2 linked regions of the Calidifontibacter indicus genome follow. The protein of the gene in region 1 interacts with the protein of each later gene in a pairwise test. Links are inferred from orthologs where the notes say so. Each region holds a gene or a part of one and is shown in the gene's direction. Other genes may lie near its edges.

What was found.
Region 2: the proteins of secA (region 1) and phoA interact in binary tests that used the Escherichia coli proteins (3 or more experiments, as listed by UniProt). The link is inferred for Calidifontibacter indicus from one-to-one orthologs.

Annotation. Positions count from the first base shown.
Region 1 is NZ_QTUA01000001.1:1,606,889-1,611,050, forward strand. Bases 403-3,703 are described here. They hold secA (preprotein translocase subunit SecA), read left to right. Parts: upstream 403-755; coding sequence 756-3,503; downstream 3,504-3,703. Other genes in these bases: DFJ65_RS07630 (GNAT family N-acetyltransferase), read right to left, coding at 403-460; DFJ65_RS07640 (Rv3235 family protein), read right to left, coding at 3,594-3,703. In the rest of the region: more of DFJ65_RS07630, read right to left, coding at 1-402; more of DFJ65_RS07640, read right to left, coding at 3,704-4,097; DFJ65_RS07645 (LysM peptidoglycan-binding domain-containing protein), read right to left, coding at 4,094-4,162. UniProt on the Escherichia coli protein: Required for protein export, interacts with the SecYEG preprotein conducting channel.
Region 2 is NZ_QTUA01000001.1:2,643,431-2,646,847, reverse strand. The notes cover bases 431-3,417. They hold phoA (alkaline phosphatase), read left to right. Parts: upstream 431-1,196; coding sequence 1,197-2,639; downstream 2,640-3,417. Other genes in these bases: glnA (type I glutamate--ammonia ligase), read right to left, coding at 2,768-3,417; DFJ65_RS12625 (DUF1206 domain-containing protein), read left to right, coding at 431-925. Also shown: DFJ65_RS12630 (DUF4395 domain-containing protein), read right to left, coding at 1-24; more of DFJ65_RS12625, read left to right, coding at 116-430.

The DNA of each region.
Region 1 (4,162 bases):
CGTCGACGGTGATGCCGATGTTCCAGGCGACCCGGCGCGAGGCGAAGTTGCCGCGGGCCGCCCGCCAGGTGAGGGTCGTCGCGTCGAGTTCGTCGAAGACGAAGTCGCGCACGAGCGCGGCGGCGCGGCTCACGGTGCCGCGGCCGCGGGCGTCCGGCACGGCGGAGTAGCCGAGCTCCCAGGTGCCCGGCTGCACCCGGCGGCAGTTGATGCCGCCGGCGTACCGTCCGTCGACCTCGATCGCCCAGTTCGGGTGCACGGGGTCGGCACTCCACTGCCGCGCGCACTGGTCGAGGAACTCCCGGGCCTGCTGGTCGCCGTACGGCACCGGCAGCGGGATCCACCGCTGCGACCGCTCGTCGCCCGCGAACTCGACGATCGCCGCAGCGTCGTCGTTGCGATATGCGCGCAAGGTGACGACACCGTCGGTCAGCAGGGGGACCTCGTCCGGATAGGGCATGGGTCCAACCAACCAAACGCGGCCACCCGCCCGCCACCGGATTCCCGAGGCAAGCCCGAGGAAGCCTCCAAGACCCCCGCAAACCGACCGCAAACGCGGCGCCTGCCGGCAGAGGCTGCGGTTGCAACAGCAGCACCTGCACGCAACCGCAGCGTTTGCGGGGGTTCGGGGGAGGGGGAGTCGGTGATCGGTGGACGAGGGGAGCCGGGAACCGCGGCGTAGGCTGGGGCGTTGGTCTCTCGGTCCCCGCGCGCCCATTACTCTTGGTGGGTCTGTCCACGAACGAGGAGCAACAGTGCCGAAGGTAGTCGAGAAGATCCTGCGGGCCGGTGAAGGCCGCACGCTGAAGAAGCTGCAGGGTCTCGCGGCGCAGGTGAACCTGCTTGAGGACGACTTCAAGGCTCTCACCGATGCCGAACTGCGCGAGGAGACCGACAAGTTCAAGCAGCGCCTGAAGGACGGCGAAACGCTGGACGATCTGTTGCCGGAGGCGTTCGCCGCAGTCCGCGAGGCCAGCGTCCGCACGATCGGTAAGCGCCACTTCGACGTGCAGCTGATGGGTGGGGCGGCGCTGCACATGGGCAACGTGGCCGAGATGCGCACCGGTGAGGGCAAGACCCTCGTCGCGACGCTGCCGAGCTACCTCAACGCGTTGGCCGGCAAGGGCGTCCACGTCATCACGACCAACGACTACCTGGCCGAGTACCAGTCGGAGCTGATGGGACGCGTCCACCGTTTCCTCGGCCTGGAGACCGGCTGCATCCTGGCGTCGATGACGCCCGAGCAGCGGCGCGCCGAGTACAACAAGGACATCACCTACGGCACCAACAACGAGTTCGGCTTCGACTACCTGCGCGACAACATGGCGTGGAGCGCGAGCGAACTGGTGCAGCGCGGCCACAACTTCGCGATCGTCGACGAGGTCGACTCCATCCTGATCGACGAGGCCCGCACCCCGCTGATCATCAGCGGTCCGGCCGACGAGGCCACCCGCTGGTACACCGAGTTCGCCAAGATCGTCGAACACCTCACCTGCGCGCCGAAGAAGGCCGGTGAGAACCAGCCGGGCGACGGCGACTACGAGATCGACGAGAAGAAGAAGTCGGTCGGCATCATGGAGTCGGGCATCGAGAAGGTCGAAGACCTCCTTGGCATCGACAACCTCTACCAGGCCGAGAACACGCCGCTGATCGGCTACCTGAACAACGCCATCAAAGCCAAGGAACTGTTCAAGAAGGACAAGGACTACGTCGTCAAGGACGGCGAGATCCTCATCGTCGACGAGCACACCGGACGTATGCTCGCCGGCCGCCGCTACAACGAGGGCATGCACCAGGCGATCGAGGCCAAGGAGGAGGTGGAGATCCAGAACGAGAACCACACCATGGCCACGATCACCCTGCAGAACTACTTCCGCATGTACGACAAGTTGTCGGGCATGACCGGTACGGCGCAGACCGAGGCCGCCGAGCTGCACCAGATCTACAAGCTGGGCGTCGTCACGATCCCCACCAACAAGCCGATGATCCGCAAGGACCAGGCCGACCTCATCTACCGCACCGAGGAGGCGAAGTTCCGCGCAGTCGTCGACGACATCGTCGACCGGCACCGCGAGGGCCAGCCGGTGCTCGTCGGCACCACCAGCGTCGTGAAGTCGGAGTACCTCTCCGAGCAGCTGCGCCGCAAGGGTGTTCCGCACGAGGTGCTCAACGCGAAGTTCCACGAGCAGGAGGCGCAGATCGTCGCCCAGGCCGGCCGTAAGGGCGCGGTCACGGTCGCGACCAACATGGCCGGTCGAGGCACCGACATCATGCTCGGCGGCAACCCCGAGCACATCGCGGTCGCCGCGCTGAAGCGCAAGGGCCTCGACCCGGAGGAGACCCCGGCCGAGTACGAAGCCGCCTGGGACGAGGCGCTCGCGAAGGCGGAGAAAGCGGTCGAGACCCAGCACAAGGAGGTGCTCGAGCTCGGCGGCCTCTACGTGCTCGGCACCGAGCGGCACGAGTCGCGCCGCATCGACAACCAGCTGCGCGGCCGCGCCGGACGTCAGGGCGACCCGGGCGAGAGCCGGTTCTACCTGTCGCTGCAGGACGACCTGATGCGACTGTTCAACGCCAACCTGGTCGACCGGTTCATGCAGACCGCGAAGATCGAGGACGAGGTGCCGATCGAGTCGAAGATGGTCAGCCGCTCGATCCAGTCGGCGCAGAGCAGCGTCGAGGCGCAGAACTTCGAGATTCGCAAGAACGTCCTGAAGTACGACGACGTGCTCAACCGGCAGCGCGAGACCATCTACAAGGAGCGTCGCCGCGTCCTCGAGGGCGAAGACCTCGCCCCGCAGGTGCGTCACTTCATCAACGACGTCGTGGATGCCTACGTCGACGGTGCCACCGCCGAGGGCTTCTCCGACGACTGGGACCTCGACGAGTTGTGGGGCGCGTTCAAAGAGCTCTACCCGATCTCGTTGACGGTCAAGGAGATCGAGGACGAGGTCGGCGGTCGCGCCGGGCTCAACGCCGACCTGCTCGCGCAGGAGATCCGCTCCGACGTCCACCACGCCTACGACCGCCGCGAGGCCGGCTGGGGCGACGACGTCGCCCGCGAGGTGGAGCGCCGGGTGATGCTGTCGGTGCTCGACCGCAAGTGGCGCGAGCACCTCTACGAGATGGACTACCTCAAGGAGGGCATCGGCCTGCGCCAGTTCGCGCAGCGCGACCCCCTGGTGGAGTACCAGCGCGAAGGCTTCCAGCTCTACACGGCGATGAACGACGCCATCAAGGAAGAGGTCGTGCGCGACCTGTTCCACGTCGAGGTCGACCCCGACGAGGTGCAGGCCTCGCTGCCGGAGCAGACCAACGAGAAGATGACGCTCACCGCCCCCGGCGAGGACGGACTCGCGCACCAACACAGTGTCGACGACGAGGGCCGCACGCTCGAGGACGAAGGCGCCAAGGCGCCGCGTGCTCAGCGTCGTGCCGACGCCCGCGCCAAGAAGAAGAGCAAGTCGAAGGCTGCGGCCAAGAAGGCCACCGCGAAGAAGTAGAAGTGCACGCACGCCGAAGGCGGTCGTCCCGGACCGGGGGCGGCCGCCTTCGCGCTGCAGAACGGCTGAGCGCGACGGGACTCGAGACCGTCAGCCGATCTGCAGGACGGTGACCAGCCAGCGTCCGTCGACCCCGGACAGTCGCATCGCGATCGCGCGCACGCGGCCGCGGTCGTGCACCACGGCGCTCACCTCGGCCACGCCGTCGGCGTTCTCGCACACGCGCACCCGCAGCACCCGGCTCGGACGGGTGGGCCTGGCGCCGCGTCGCTGGGCGACCGCGTGCGCGCGGCGCACTCGTTCGCGCAGGTCGAGCACCAGCGCCCGTTCGACCTGGGCCGGTGGGCGCAGCCCGTTCATGACGTCCATCAGCGCGAGCACGAGCCGCGTGCTCCACGCCGCCGGATCGGGCAGGTCGCTGGACCGTGCGTGTTGTGGCCCGAACTCCGGATCGTGTCCGCCGCCCTGGAAGTCGACGGCCAGCACCGATTGGGCGTCGGGGACGACGTGCAACCGTCGCCTCTCACGGCCCGGCGGCAGCAGGTTCGGCGCCGGCCGGGCGTCGACGGACAGGGACAGGGCGGCGCTGGTCATCGCGAACTCCCTTGTGTATTGGTCGAATCGGTGGAGTCGGACGTGTGCGAGGAAGTGGCCGAGGC
Region 2 (3,417 bases), 1.0 Mb from region 1 along the record:
ACGCGGGAATCCGATCAATGCCATAACCGTGAATTATGCAGCACCAAAGTCGTCGTGTCGTTCGGGTCCTGACTGACGGACACGAGGCGGGACACGGCAGGATTCCCCGATGGACATGGACGGGGTACAGGATCGTGCGGAGGGTGCGGCGCGTGAGGTCGGCGACTCCAGGATCGTCGAGTACGGCGCACGCACCGGGTTCGCCGCGAGCGGGGTGCTCCACCTGCTGATGGCATGGATCGCCGTCCGGATCGCGTGGTCGAAAGGCGGCGGCAGCGCCGACCAGTCGGGCGCCCTCGGCGACCTCGACGATCAGCCCGGCGGGCGGGTGCTGCTGTGGGTGGTGGTTGCCGGATTCGTGCTGCTGGCGGTGTGGCACCTCACCGAGGCGGTGACCGGATCTCCCGGTGCCGACGCCAAGGATCGCGCCTTCGACGCGGTCTCCGACACCGCCAGGGCGATCATGTTCGTGGCGCTCGCCTGGGCGGCGTACAAGTTCGCGTCCGGCGGCAGCTCGTCGTCGGGGCAGGGCACCCGCGACTTCACCGGCACGCTGATGGAACAACCGTTCGGGCGCGTGCTCGTCGCGGTGGTGGGACTGGTGATCCTCGGGGTCGGGGTCTATCACGGTTACAAGGGATGGACCGAGGGGTTCCGGGACGACCTGCAGGAGCACCCGGGCGCCACTCTCATGACGATCGGCCGAATCGGCTACATCGCCAAGGGAATTGCGCTCGGCATCGTGGGTGCGCTGTTCGTCGTCGGTGGTGCCAAAGGCAGCACGAAGGACACCACCGGGCTCGACGGCGCGCTGCGCACGCTGCTGGAGCAGCCCTTCGGGCAGGGGCTGCTCACCGTGGTCGCCCTCGGCATCGCCTGCTACGGCGTCTACTCGCTGGCGTGTGCCAGGTTCGCGAAGGTCTGACCGCCGGTCGCGCGCCTAGGCTGGACGCATGTCCGTCCAGGGCGCCAAGGTGCGTCCTCCGCGGCCCCGCCGGGAACTCCTCACGCGCGAACGGCCGGCCCGCCTGCTGCAACTGGTCGACTGCAGTGAACAGGAACGGAATTCGCGAAGAAGACACCTTCCGGACACCTGGGTATCCCCCGAAATCAAGGCCTCCTGGATTTGATGATCGACGGCTGCGACCGTCTCCACAGCCATCGAAATGCAGTGTTTGAATTCACGGAGGATCCCCATGTTCAATGCACGAACCCGGCGCGCGACCGTTGCCGGCGCCGCCACACTCGCCCTTCTGGGTGTCGGCACCTCCGCCTACGCCGGTGGCGGTCATCTGCCGCTGCTCGACCGCACGGCGAAGGGTGTCCTGGACGTTCACGGTGGCGCGATGCGCGAGGCCGGCGACCAGACGAAGATCATCGACTCCAGCGTCAAGAAGGGGCCGGCCAAGAACGTCATCCTGATCATCGGTGACGGCATGGGCGACTCCGAGATCACCATCGCGCGCAACTACCTGCTCGGCGCCGGCAAGGCGTTCAAGGGCATCGATGCGCTGCCGATGACCGGCCAGATGACCCACTACAGCGTGCGCAAGAACGACGGTCTGCCCGACTACGACCCCGACTCGGCCGCCACCGGCACCAACTGGGCGACCGGCACCAAGACGTACGACAACGCGATCTCCGTCGACCGCCACGGCAAGCCGCAGAAGACCCTGCTCGAGCTGGCCAAGGCCAGCGGGATGGCGACCGGCAACGTGTCGACCGCCGAGATCGAGGACGCCACCCCGGCCGTCCTGGTGAGCCACATCAGCGCCCGCTCCTGCTACGGGCCGGTCAAGACCTCCACCACGTGTGCGTCGGAGGCCAAGGAGAACGGCGGCCTCGGTTCGATCGCCGAGCAGATGCTCGACACCCGTCCGGATGTGACGATGGGTGGCGGTTCGGCCACCTTCGACGAGGTTGCCAAGGCCGGTAAGTGGAGCGGCAAGACCCTGGCCCAGCAGGCCAAGGACCGCGGCTACCAGTACCTTACCGACAAGTCGCAGCTGGCCGGAGTCAAGTCGGCCGACCAGAAGGCTCCGTTGATGGCGCTGTTCTCCAAGAACAACATGCCGGTGAAGTTCGCGCCGAGCACGACCGCTCAGGGCACCCTCCCGCCGGCCGAGAAGTGCCAGACCAACCCGGAGTTCTCCTCGGTGCCGACCCTGAAGGAGATGACCGACAAGTCGATCGGGCTGCTGACGAAGAACGCGGCGTCCAAGAAGAACGGCTTCTTCCTGCAGATCGAGAGCGCGTCGATCGACAAGCAGGACCACGCCGCGAACGCCTGCGGCCAGATCGGTGAGACGGCTCAGCTGGACGACGCGGTGCAGTCGGCCCTGAACTTCGCCAAGGCCGACGGCAACACGATCGTGATCGTCACCGCCGACCACGCTCACACCAGCCAGATCGTCGACGGTGCCACCCCGGGTCTCAACACCCAGCTCACCACGGCCGACAACGCCCCGATGGTCGTTGCCTACGGCACCTCGGCGGCGGGCGGCAGCCAGCAGCACACCGGTTCGCAGCTGCGCGTCGCGGGTTACGGTCCGGGTGCAGCCAACCTGGTCGGCCTCATCGACCAGACCGACCTGTTCCGCATCATGGGCGAGTCGGTCGACCACCGCGCCAAGAAGTAACACACTCACACCAAGGCGGCCCGGGGATCTCACCGGGCCGCTCTCGTGTCTGTGCCGGGTGCCGCTCGCTCGACCGGACGGCGGAAGCCGCGCCCCTCGGCGAGGGACGCGGCTTCCGGACGGACCGATCAGAGGTCGTAGTACATCTCGAACTCGTGGGGGTGCGGACGGAACCGGATTGGGTCGACCTCGTTGAGGCGCTTGTACTCGATCCAGGTCTCGATGAGGTCCTCGGTGAACACGTCGCCCTCGGTGAGGTAGTCGTGGTCGGCCTCGAGCGCGTCCAACACCTCGGGCAGCGAACCCGGCACCTGCTGGATGTTCGCGTGCTCCTCCGGGGGCAGCTCGTAGAGGTCCTTGTCCACCGGCTCCGGCGGCTCGATGCGGTTCTTGATGCCGTCGAGGCCGGCCATCAGCTGGGCCGCGAAGCACAGGTAGGGGTTGGCCGACGGGTCGGGGATGCGGAACTCGATGCGCTTCGCCTTCGGCGAGGTGCCCGCGATCGGGATGCGGACGCAGGCCGAACGGTTGCGGGCCGAGTAGACCAGGTTGACCGGAGCCTCGTAGCCCGGCACCAGACGGTGGTAGGAGTTCACCGTCGGGTTGGTGAACGCCAGCAGCGACGGGGCGTGCTTGAGCAGACCGCCGACGTACCAGCGGGCGATGTCGGACAGACCGCCATAGCCCTTCTCGTCGTAGAACAGCGGCTCGCCGTCCTTCCACAGGGACTGGTGAGTGTGCATGCCCGAACCGTTGTCACCGAACAGCGGCTTCGGCA